4 regions of the Oceanisphaera sp. genome follow, and region 1 is predicted to be linked to each of the others. Evidence: predicted binding sites of a transcription regulator. Region 1 holds the regulator's gene; each other region holds the start of a gene.
The links. The regulator sigma-54, encoded in region 1, starts transcription at its own class of promoters, with help from an activator protein. The targets are predictions, from matches to a motif close to TGGCACNGTTTTNGCTT.
Positions count from the first base shown of each region.

Region 1 (3,143 bases):
GCCTCAATGGGGCTCATGCTAAAGAGTCTGACTATAATCAGGCAGTCACTATTGATGCGGGTCGTCAACTCGTTGAACTGGCAGACAACAAAGTGACCTTCACTGATAAAGTGGTAGTAAAACAAGGTACCTTAGATGTGCGTGCCAGTAAGTTAGTGGTGATTCGTAATGATAAAGGCCTGCAATCTATGACGGCCTATGGCGCTCCTGCCACCTATTACCAAGTGTTAGACAGTGGCGAGCCAATAAGAGCTCAAGCTAATCAGATTAATTACGATATAACGTCTCGCACCATGACACTGCTAAACAATGCACAAATCAAGCAAAACGATAATATAGTGACGGGTTATCGTATTCGTTATTTTATCGACAAAGAGCAAATGGAAGCCGAAAGCCAAGGCGGGCAAGATCGGGTAACCACAGTGTTTTTGCCTGAAAAGCAACAAAAATCGACTAAAGATGAGGCTCAAAAGTAATCATGGCCACGCTAAAAGCGCGCAATCTCCAAAAAAGTTACAAAGGGCGTCAGGTAGTAGCTGATGTCAGTATGACAGTAAATACCGGCCAAATTGTTGGTCTGCTTGGCCCCAATGGCGCCGGCAAGACCACCTCTTTTTATATGATTGTGGGCTTAGTACAAAGCGATGCCGGCAGTATCGCCATAGATGAACAAGATATTAGTCATCAACCCATGCACTTACGGGCCCGCAGTGGCATTGGTTATTTACCGCAAGAAGCGTCTATCTTTCGCCGTTTAAGTGTATCTAATAACATAATGGCGGTATTAGAAACACGCAAAGATTTAAGCTCAGACGAGCGCACAGAAAAAATGGAACAACTACTCGAAGAGTTTAATATTACCCATATTCGAGATAATACCGGCATGAGCTTGTCCGGTGGTGAGCGCAGACGAGTGGAGATTGCCCGCGCACTCGCCGCTGATCCCCGCTTTATTTTGTTGGATGAACCTTTTGCCGGTGTCGATCCTATATCAGTACTCGATATTAAAAAAATTATATTGCACCTGCGAGACAGAGGCTTAGGCGTGTTAATTACCGACCACAATGTGCGTGAAACGCTTGATGTGTGTGAACGCGCCTATATTGTTAGCCAAGGCCACCGTATAGCCGCTGGCACACCAGCCGAAATACTTAATAATGAACAGGTCAAGAAAGTCTATCTTGGTGAGCAATTTAGCCTCTAACGGCACCGCTGTAGCCATTCGCGGTTGATATGGAAGGACTTTTTTACAATGAAGCCAATTCTTCAATTACGCATGGGCCAGCAGCTGACCATGACGCCTCAGCTGCAACAGGCCATTCGCCTGTTGCAGCTATCGAGCTTGGAGTTGCAACAAGAAATTCAACTTGCACTTGATAATAACCCCCTGCTTGAGCAAGAGGAGCAAGACGAACAGAGCGAGGCAGAATCTCAAACAGCAGCCCCTCAGCAAAATGATCAGCTAGCCACCGACAAAGCGATGGAACAGCACCAGCTATCAGATGATTTGCCAATGGACACCCAGTGGGAGGAAATTTACACCGCTTCGTCTGGTAGTACTAACGCAGGCTTACCTGAAGGCATGGACGATACGGTGTACCAAGGGGAAACAACCGAAACCTTACAAGATTACCTGTTATGGCAGATGCAACTGACCCCCTTTAGCGATACCGACCAAGCTATCGCCTTAGCGATTATTGATGCCATTGACGACGCCGGCTATCTCAGCCTAGATATAGACGCCCTATTAGCCAGCGTATCAGGTGGGGAGCAGCATATTGAAGCAGACGAGGTGGAGGCGGTACTTAAACGTATTCAACATTTTGATCCTTTAGGTGTTGCAGCACGCAGCGTACAAGAGTGCTTATCAATTCAACTCCATGCCCTGCCCCACGACACCCCATGGCTAAGTGATGCCCTAGCAGTGCTTGAGCATCACATGGATTTGCTAGGTAACCGCGATTACCGTACCTTGCAGCGTAAGGCCTGCCTTAAAGAAAATGAGCTAAGAGACGTATTAGCGCTAATTCAACAGCTTGAGCCGAGGCCGGGTAGTCGCATACTGCAGTCAAACTCTGAATATGTAATCCCCGATGTAGTGGTCAGCAAACGCAAAGGCACTTGGGTGGCCGAACTAAATACAGATGCAATGCCAAAGGTGCGACTAAACCAAACCTATGCCGCTATGGCAAGCAGTGCGAAGGGCACAGAAGATAGCCAGTACATTCGCAACCACCTGCAAGATGCTAAGTGGTTTATCAAAAGCCTAGAAAGCCGAAATGAGACCTTACTCAAGGTTGCTAATTGTATTGTTGACCAACAACAGGCATTCTTTGAGTATGGAGCAGAGGCCATGAAACCCATGGTGCTCAATCAAGTGGCCGATGTGGTAGAAATGCACGAATCCACCATCTCGCGAGTGACCACACAAAAATTTTTACACACGCCAAGAGGCGTGTTTGAGCTGAAGTATTTTTTCTCCAGCCATGTAGGAACCGAAAGCGGCGGAGAATGTTCATCCACCGCTATTCGTGCTTTAATCAAAAAATTAGTCGGAGCAGAAAACCCGGTTAAGCCGTTGAGTGATAGCAAAATTGCTCAACTGCTGGCTGAGCAAGGGATAAAGGTGGCGAGACGCACCATCGCTAAATATCGAGAGTCGCTGGCCATCCCCCCTTCCAATCAACGTAAACGCCTGATGTAGGCCGACCTAGAAGGAAGACATTATGCAAATAAATTTGACTGGACACCATGTAGATATCACAGACTCATTACGTGATTATGTTAACAGCAAGTTCTCTCGTCTAGAGCGCCATTTTGATAATATAACCAACGCACACGTCGTTCTTACCCTAGAAAAAGTGCAAAAAGTAGCTGAAGCAAGAATACTGCTTAGCGGCGGTGAAATTTTCGCCAACGCAGAAAGTGAAGATATGTACGCCGCGATAGACAGCTTAATTGATAAGCTCGATCGCCAAGTCATTAAACACAAAGAGAAGCTTAAGCAAAAATAACCATGGAAGTCGCCGATATATTAAGCAGGGATTGCACGCGCAGTGCAATCCCCTGCACAAGCAAAAAACGCGCTCTGGAAATCATCAGTGAACTAGCCGCCCAGCATCTTAACGTTAACAGCCAGCAGT
Region 1 is NZ_JBQDEX010000026.1:16,672-19,814, forward strand. It holds gene lptA (lipopolysaccharide transport periplasmic protein LptA) at 1-476, shown strand, start outside; gene lptB (LPS export ABC transporter ATP-binding protein) at 479-1,204, shown strand; gene ACTHY5_RS04100 (RNA polymerase factor sigma-54) at 1,253-2,704, shown strand; gene hpf (ribosome hibernation promoting factor) at 2,727-3,014, shown strand; gene ptsN (PTS IIA-like nitrogen regulatory protein PtsN) at 3,017-3,143, shown strand, end outside.

Region 2 (3,143 bases), on a different contig from region 1:
AACTTCCCAGAAACCACCCACAATAAAGACAGTGGCATAAATGGGTAAGAAGTACGTTGCGCCCAGCAGCATTTTACTGCCCCAACCTGCACCTTCGCCTAAGGTTGCCCCCAGTGCTTGTGCTAGGCCATAGCGCCAATTGCCGTCTATAATACCCGCCAATTCACCTGGGCTATACATGCTGATCAGGGCCGAGATTGTCTGGCCACCTGAGTTGTACATACCAAAGAACATTGCAGGGAATGTCGCCATCCACACCATAATCATAATGCGCTTCAGATCGATACTGTCGCGTACATGAGAGGCATTGCGTGTCACCATACCTGGGGTATAGAGCACGGTTGCGACCGCTTCATATAAGGCGTAAAACCTTTCGTGTTTTCCACCCGGCTCGAAATGGTGCTCGAGCTTTTCCAGAGTGTGTTTTAAGCTCATTACTTAGCCCTCTAGCTCAATTGTGGTCAGACACTTGCGCAGCGCCAAGCCATAATCGTATTTACCCGGACATACATAGGTACAAAGCGCCAGATCTTCTTCGTCTAGCTCTAAGCAGCCCAAGGTTTGCGCACCGTCAGTGTCATCAGACAATAAGTCGCGCAGTAATACAGTTGGCAAAACATCAAGCGGCATAATGCGCTCATAGTTACCAATTGGCACCATGGCTCGCGCCGACCCATTAGTGGTCGTCGTCAGATCAAACAGTTTGCCTTTGGTTAAGTGGCTCAAATAAGCACGCGTAACAGAGAACTTATTAGCACCGGGTACAATCCAGCCAAATAGCTCTTTTTCTCGACCTTCCGCCATCACTGACACTTGTAAGTGATAGCGACCTAAATAGGCATGAGGGCCAGCAGCGGCAGTACCATAAAGTACCGAACCAGAAATAACGCGGTTTTCACCCTCTTGCAGCTCACCGGTCGTTAATGCATCTAATGAGGCACCAAGACGAGTACGTAACAAGCGCGGCTTTTGTACCACAGGGCCACCAAGAGCAACTACGCGGTCAGTAAACAGTTCACCTGTGGTAAACAGCTTGCCAAATGCGATCACATCTTGATAATTAATGTGCCATACCACTTTGCCTGCCACTATAGGGTCAACAAAATGAATATGGGTGCCAGGTAGGCCTGCTGGGTGCACACCGGTAAACACGTGTTCTTTAATGTTACCTGCAGGCGCCTGAGGCAAGCTACCTTCACCTTTACATACATTCACCTGGCCTTCTGTCAGCCGACTTAACACCTGTAGACCATCGGTAAATGCCTGGGCATATTCCTTAATGATCAATTCGGCGTTTGCGCTCAGCGGATTAGAATCCATAGCGGTGACAAAGATGGAGCTTGGGGTCGAATCAACTGCCGGCACCTTACTGAAAGGTCGGGTGCGTAATGCCGTCCACATGCCAGATTCAACCAGCTGTTCACGAACGGTATCGAGTTCTAATTTAGAAAGTTCAGCAGACGTATACTTTGAAAAAGTAATCTGATCTTCACTGTCATCAACCGCAATTACTACAGACTGCAAAACACGCTTAGCACCACGGTTGATTTCAACCACGGTACCGGCGGCGGGAGCTGTGAACTTAACGCCAGGGTTCTTCTTATCTACAAAGATAACCTGACCTTTTTTAACATGATCCTCTACCTTGACGTGCATGGTAGGGCGCATGCCCACAAACTCTTCGCCCAGCGTAGCAACGCGCTTGATGGCAGGGCCATCGTAGATTACTTGCTCTGGTGCCCCGGATATCGGGAGGTCCAGCCCTTTTTTAATTGTAATCATACTCACTTGCACTACTTGTTAGAGGAAGACAGGTACTTGCCATGACAGACATGACAACATGCTGATGAGTCGCTACCGGTCTGCCCACTATCATGTCGACAACAGTCTGACCACAGTCCGGTAACATCCAGCCTAAAACCGAAAGGCGCACAATGTTAGCACTTTTAACGTGGTGGCTGCCATGGCAATTACCAATATTTACTGGTCATTAGCATAATTGCTGAGCGCGCAACATTGATTAAGCAAAAACAAGGCCATGATATGCGGTTACTCGCTAACCTTTAGTCTCATATTGGTCTCATTATTGCGCTAGGTCTGTGTCGCTAATGACTCACTCCACCTTGGCCTCGGCACGCTGGACTATCTTGTACTTCTGCTTGGCGAGCCTGCCATTGTGCTGGGGTAAAGGTATGCAACGCCAACGCATGTACACCACCGGCTAACTCGTCCGCTAATAAGGTATTGAGTTTACGGTGGCGTGCCAGTAAACGTAGCCCGTCAAACCGCTCACTGACCACCACTAATTTAAAATGCGTTTCAGAACCAGGTAGCACTCGATGCATATAACTTTCATTAATCACTTCTAGGTGTACAGGCTGCAATGCAGTCTGTATTTTTTGTTCTATTTGCTCTGCGATAGACATAGCGATTCCTCAATTATAATTAAATCAAAATGTGCAGTCATACTTATCTGAAAGACTGACGGTGCAGCAATAGACAACTCAGTACGTCAGAAAAAGTGGCATATAAAGCAGACTCTAGGCATTATAATTTGACACTAATACCAATCTGTAAAACTAACTGATCAAAATTTTTCGCCACGCCCCTCACAGAAGAACAGGGAACAATAGAGATAAGATCTGAAAAAGACTTTACAGGGTAAGAGCCAATATGGCTCTGTGTTTTAACCCAGCGTAATGCTAATGGTATCGCACTATGCTGCTTTTCCTCTATTAACTGTTAAAATGCTTTTTTTCTATTAGAGTAAAGCCGTCATGAATCACCTTTTCCCCCTACCTCAAGGCGGTGAACTACTGCTACGTCGTTATCCTCGCTCAGCCCAGCATGGCCTGCAAGCATGGGAGGCGGCTGATGAGTATTTACTCAGTGAGCTTACAGAACATCACTGGGATACTGAGGCTCCAGTCTTAATTTTAAATGATGCTTTTGGTGTGCTTACGCTTGCCTTACAACAATATCAACCCACCAGCATAAACGACTCACGTATCAGTGAACTGGCACTTATCGCCAATGCGCACGACAATCAAATCACCTTAAGTGGATCGTCTTTGACCAGTTTAGATGAATGGACAGGCCCTACCCCGGGATTAGTGCTGATGAAGTTGCCCAGAACCAACGCC
Region 2 is NZ_JBQDEX010000038.1:6,649-9,791, reverse strand. It holds gene ACTHY5_RS05345 (NADH:ubiquinone reductase (Na(+)-transporting) subunit B) at 1-435, opposite strand, end outside; gene ACTHY5_RS05340 (Na(+)-translocating NADH-quinone reductase subunit A) at 439-1,782, opposite strand; gene bolA (transcriptional regulator BolA) at 2,106-2,426, opposite strand; gene ACTHY5_RS05330 (methyltransferase) at 2,778-3,143, shown strand, end outside.
Region 2: ACTHY5_RS05340 (Na(+)-translocating NADH-quinone reductase subunit A) is a predicted target of sigma-54. The motif match lies at 2,023-2,039, and genes of this name have one in related genera.

Region 3 (3,143 bases), on a different contig from region 1:
ATCGGAACCTTGCTCAACGCGCAGAGCCACGTTGTGCACTAATTCAGACGTTAAACGCTCCATAATGTTACGTGATGTCACGTATTTACCGTCTAGGCCGGCAAAAGGAGAGTTGTTCACCTGAAAGGTCATGGTTACAGTAGGTTCATCAACCGACAAAGGTGGCAATGCTTCTACATCACTTTGAGCACAAATAGTGTCAGAGATTTTTAGCTCGCCTAAGCCCGTAACGGCCACAATATCACCCGCAGAGCCTTCACCTGAATCGGTGCGCTCTAGCCCTAAGTAGCCCATCACCTGGCCTACTTTACCATTACGAGTACTGCCATCAGCCCCAACCACTGTCACTTGCTGATTGGTTTTAACAACACCACGCTTAATGCGACCAATACCAATAACACCCACATAAGAAGAGTAATCTAGTTGAGAAATCTGCATTTGCAGTGGGCCATCAGGATCGGCATCGGGTACCGGTACTTGTTCAACAATGGTTTGGAACAAAGTGGTCATGTCTGGCTCAGGAGCATCAACATCCAGTGTTGCCCAGCCATTAATGCCAGACGCATAAATCACTTGGAAGTCTAACTGGTCGTCAGTTGCGCCCAAGTTATCAAACAAATCAAACACTTGGTCTAGTACCCAGTCTGGACGAGCACCCGGCTTGTCTACTTTGTTGATAACCACAATCGGCTTTAAGCCTTGAGCAAAGGCTTTTTGGGTTACAAAGCGCGTTTGTGGCATAGGGCCTTCTTGAGCATCAACTAGCAATAATACTGAGTCGACCATAGACATAACACGTTCCACTTCACCACCAAAGTCGGCGTGTCCTGGGGTATCTACTATATTAATACGAAATTCTTGGTTTTCAGGTGACGTCCAACGGATAGCGGTGTTTTTGGCAAGAATAGTAATGCCGCGCTCCCGCTCTATGTCGTTGGAGTCCATGACCCTGTCTTCCGCTTCGCCGCGGCTTTCTAGCGTACCAGACTGCTGCAGCAGCTTGTCTACCAAGGTAGTTTTACCATGGTCAACGTGAGCGATGATTGCGATGTTACGTAGGTTATCTAACATTCCTGCCTCAAAATACTGGGGGTGGATAATAAATAGTCGGCTATTTTACTCGCCTAGCACGGATCTACCTAGAAGTATCGAAAATAACTGCAAGCGAGCTTTTCAAGTGCCGCCGAATGCACCATGATAACTGGGTATAACAACTCAATACTTCTAGCATGGACTGGCGAACTTAATGCGTACCCAAAACGGTTTGTTTTTTCAAATATCAGACTGAATGTCATGCGCGCCAGCATTTAACAATGTGACAGAGATTTCGCTTTGTTATGGTTATTTTCTAATTTGTGCTTTAAATTTCGTGTAGTTTTATCGCTGGCAACTGACGGGGCGCTTGTTCCAACCCCTCATCAAACCATAAAATGATTATTTTTGGAGGTCGAAATCCATGGCAATAGACAACGTAATGGACATGATAAAGGAATATGAGGTCAAATTCATCGATCTGCGCTTTACCGATATCAAAGGTAAGGAACAACACATCAGTTTTCCTGCAGGTCAGGTAGATGAAGACTTCTTTGAAGAAGGCAAAATGTTCGATGGATCGTCCATGACCGCCTGGAAAACCATTCATGAGTCCGACATGGTGTTAATGCCCGACCCAAGCAGTGCCGTGCTAGATCCCTTTACCGAAGATGTTACCCTCAATATTCGCTGCGACATTCTAGAACCCAACACCATGCAAGGCTACGATCGTGATCCACGCTCTATTGCCCGACGTTCAGAAGAATACCTAGTGGCCAGTGGTATTGCCGACAGCGTGCTGATTGGCCCAGAGCCCGAATTCTTCTTGTTTGACGATGTACGCTTTCATACCGACATGTCGGGCAGCTTCTTCAAAATTGATGACATAGAAGCCAAGTGGAACTCTGGCAGAGAATATGAGGGTGGCAACAAAGGTCATAGACCCGGTGTAAAAGGCGGTTACTTCCCCGTAGCGCCTACTGACTCGTCACAAGATATTCGTGCCGCCATGTGCCTAGTGATGGAAGAAATGGGCTTAGTGGTGGAAGCACATCACCATGAAGTGGCCACTGCGGGGCAAAATGAAATCGCTTGTAAGTTTAATACTCTCACCTTAAAAGCCGATGAAATTCAGGTATATAAGTATGTGGTGCATAACGTAGCCCATGCTTTTAATAAAACCGCCACTTTTATGCCTAAGCCATTAGTGGGCGATAATGGCTCAGGGATGCACGTGCACCAGTCGTTAGTAAAAAACGGGGAAAATTTATTTGCCGGTGACTTATATGGCGGCTTGTCTGAAATGGCGCTGTTCTACATTGGCGGCATAATCAAACATGCTCGAGCCCTTAATGCCATTACTAACCCCGCCACCAACTCTTATAAGCGCTTGGTGCCCGGTTTTGAAGCTCCGGTCATGCTGGCTTACTCGGCTCGTAACCGCTCGGCCTCAATTCGTATTCCATTGGTGAGCTCTCCTAAGGCGCGCCGCATTGAAACGCGCTTCCCTGATCCGGCGGCTAACCCTTATTTATGTTTTGCTGCCTTGTTGATGGCCGGCTTAGATGGTATTCAAAATAAAATCCACCCAGGCGATGCCATGGATAAGGATTTATACGATTTACCGCCAGAAGAAGCTGCCGAAATTCCAACAGTAGCTGTGTCGTTAGATAATGCGCTGGATTGCTTAGATGCCGATCGCGAGTTTTTAACCCGCGGTGGAGTGTTTAGTGATGAGTTTATTGATGCCTTTATTAAGTATAAGCGTGTAGAGACGGAAACCATCAATATGGCAACTCACCCACTAGAGTACGATCTTTACTACTCAATTTAGACACCACTTTAAGCCGTTAGCTGTCAGTTAAACAACCCCGAGCCTGCAAGCTCGGGGTTTTGCTTTGTGCTGCCTGTTCACTAGCCCAGTATTTGGTGGCGCGTTGAGGGAAACAGATTCAGCACCTTGTGCACTAAATACACACAACACAAGGTGAGCAAAATAGCGATGGTCATTGAGCTCATGCGGTACAAGGCGCTGTACACCAAGTCATGTTCAGGGGAAACATACTGACCAAACAAAATACCAACCGTCGTCAGGCCTGCAAAACCTATGC
Region 3 is NZ_JBQDEX010000007.1:20,956-24,098, reverse strand. It holds gene typA (translational GTPase TypA) at 1-1,071, opposite strand, end outside; gene glnA (glutamate--ammonia ligase) at 1,457-2,866, shown strand; gene ACTHY5_RS01465 (DUF2955 domain-containing protein) at 2,947-3,143, opposite strand, start outside.
Region 3: glnA (glutamate--ammonia ligase) is a predicted target of sigma-54. The motif match lies at 1,317-1,333, and genes of this name have one in related genera.

Region 4 (3,143 bases), on a different contig from region 1:
TCTGGTTTAACCACAGCGGATCAAAAGCCTATTTTGATAGCCGATGACTCCTCCGTAGCACGCCGTCAAATTTATAACACACTTGTAAGCTTAGGCTTTGAGGTTATAGTGACAGAAAATGGTCGACTCGCCCTTGATAAGCTTAAAGAATTAGCTGCTATTGGCCCAATTAACGAACAGTTATCTATGGTCATTTCTGATGTGGAAATGCCTGAGATGGACGGTTACACTCTTACTGCTGAAATTAGAAATAATCCATCACTAAAAGGTTTGCATGTCATTTTACATACCTCTTTAAGTGGTGTGTTTAATAAAGCATTGATTGAAAAAGTAGGGGCGAACGATTTTATTGCGAAGTTCCACCCTGATGAGTTGGCAACAGCCGTGAAAAGCGCACTCTAAAATAGGTATAAAGGAACAGGTAATTGATGAAGAATCTGACCGACCAACAGTATCGAGCGTTTTGCCAGTTTCTTGAAACTAGCACAGGCATAGTGCTGGGTGATAATAAACAGTATTTAGTAAAAAGCCGCTTGTCGCCGCTATTAACTCGCTTTCAATTAGAGTCATTAGATGACTTAGTGGCTAAAAGTATGTTGCCTCGTGAGCGAGAGCTTAAAACAGCTGTGATTGATGCGATGACGACGAACGAAACGCTATGGTTTCGTGATGCTTATCCTTTTACTTTACTCAGTGAAAAGTTATTCCCTGAACTTGCTAAGCCGGGTAAAACGTTAAAAATATGGTCTTCTGCCAGTTCTTCTGGTCAAGAGCCCTACTCGATTGCAATGACGGCGCTAGAGTATCAGGCGCACAAACCCGGTGGTTTGCCAGGGCTGCAAATTGTGGCCACTGATATTTCGACGAGTATGCTAGAGCACTGTAAAAAAGGAATTTACGATAGCCTATCCCTAGCGCGTGGTTTATCCCCGGAGCGAAGAAGCCATTTTTTTACTCCGTTAGCTGATGGTAAAATGCAGTTAAAAGATAAAGTGAGAAATATGGTGTCTTTTCGTCCCTTTAACTTGCTAGACAGCTACAGCTTATTGGGTAAGTTTGACATTATATTTTGTCGTAACGTGCTTATTTACTTTTCTCCAGCAAATAAAACCAAAATCCTTAACCAGTTTGCGCACTCGTTAAACCCTGGGGGGTACTTACTACTAGGAGCGTCAGAGTCGCTGACCGGCTTATCAGATAAATTTGAAATGATCCGCTGTAACCCTGGCATCATCTATCGGCTGAAGTAGCAATCATTTTGAGTTCTCTTCTCTGCCCCCGTTAATGTTATTAATGGGGGCAGTGTTGTTTTAGTACTGCAATTTTAACAGTTGGCATAGGTCTTGCTTGGTATAACAGTAACAAAGCGGGAGGCATGAACAAGAGCTATCGTTCACCGCTTCTCACTAATTTAAGCTACTAGGCGGCAATATTATGCCACTCGGTGGCAATAACGTAGCTGCAAGAGGTGCCGGGTGACGATTTCCTTCGATAAAGCCTTTGGTATTCATCAACACGCCTTAGTCACACGTTCTGGCCGGGCGGAATTATTGGCAGGTAACTTGGCTAACGCCGATACGCCAGGTTACAAAGCCAAAGATATGGACTTTAATACCGCATTAGAGCAGGCGCAAACTGGCCAAGGTTTTTCGCTTAGCCGCACGAATCAGCAACACTTTGCTGTTGATTTAGCTCCGCCTGGTAGTGTGCAGTTTCGGGTGCCCAATCAACCTGATACCGGTGATGGTAATACGGTAGATGTGCAAACCGAGCGTAATAGCTATATGGAAAACGCCTTGCAATATCAGGCTTCGCTTGAGTTTTTAAACAGTAAAATCAGCGGTCTGCTAAAAGCCATTAAAGGAGAGTCAATGTGAGCCTATTTAAGGTATTTGATATTTCCGGCAGTGCCATGAGTGCGCAGTCGGTACGGCTAAATACAACCGCCAGTAACTTGGCTAACGCCGACAGTGTCAGTTCAAGTGTGAATGAAACCTACCGCGCCCGTAAGCCGGTGTTTGCTGCTGACTTAGATCAGGCATTGTCAGACCGCCAAGAAAGTGTCGGTGTTAAAGTTATGGGCGTAGTTGAAACAGACAAGCCATTACTGAAAGAGTTTCATCCCGATCATCCTATGGCAGATGCCGAAGGCTTTATTTATAAGCCAAACGTGAATGTGGTAGAAGAAATGACCGATATGCTAAGTGCCTCGCGTAACTACCAAACAAACGTGCAAGTAGCCGATGCAGCTAAACAAATGCTGCAACAAACACTGCGCTTAGGTAAGGGGTAATCCAATATGCAAGTTAACCAAGACTACCTAGATGGCATGAAGTGGCCAGGCGAACAAAGCCCTGCCGATAAAGCGAAAGATCCGGGGCGTACCGAGCTTGGTCAAGAAGATTTCTTTGCTCTTATGACGCAACAGTTGGCCTATCAAGATCCGTTTGATCCGGCTGATAACTCCGATATGATTGCACAAATGACGGCTTTCACCAGTGCCGATGGTATTAACCAAATGAGTGAAAAACTCTCGGGCTTAAGTGAAGTAATGACCTCAAGCCAGGCACTACAAGCATCAAGTTTAGTGGGGCAAAAAGTACTGTTACCCAGTGATGTAGCTTATTGGGATGAGTCTGAGCCCATAGAAGGCGTGGCCGTTACCGGTGAGGGGGCAGACAACGTAGTTATTCGTATCGAAAACGAAGAGGGCGAGCTAATACGCTCTATGAGCTTAGAAGGGCCCCAGCGGGGTAACGTCCCTTTTACTTGGGACGGACTCAACGATCAGGGACAGCCAGTTGGTACTGGCCGTTATAAGGTGAAAGTGAGTGGCTTGGTGGATAACCAGCGCGAAGATTTAAATGCCTTAACCTTTGGCCGAGTAGACAGTGTCACTTTGGGCAGTGCCAATAGCCCTACCTTGGTTAACTTATCAGGTTTAGGGGGCATTCCCTTAAACCAAGTACTTGAAATTGCCGGCAATAAAGCCGCGTAAGGAGCACATAAATGTCTTTTAATATAGCCCTTAGTGGCGTTAACGCGGCGCAGAAAGATTTGGACGTGACGGCCAATAACATTGCCAACGTTAATACGCTGGGATTTAAAGAATCTCGCGCTGAGTTTGCCGACGTATATGCCAA
Region 4 is NZ_JBQDEX010000047.1:5,463-8,605, forward strand. It holds gene ACTHY5_RS06150 (chemotaxis protein CheV) at 1-402, shown strand, start outside; gene ACTHY5_RS06155 (CheR family methyltransferase) at 429-1,250, shown strand; gene flgB (flagellar basal body rod protein FlgB) at 1,476-1,877, shown strand; gene flgC (flagellar basal body rod protein FlgC) at 1,874-2,293, shown strand; gene ACTHY5_RS06170 (flagellar hook assembly protein FlgD) at 2,300-2,998, shown strand; gene flgE (flagellar hook protein FlgE) at 3,010-3,143, shown strand, end outside.
Region 4: flgB (flagellar basal body rod protein FlgB) is a predicted target of sigma-54. The motif match lies at 1,333-1,349, and genes of this name have one in related genera.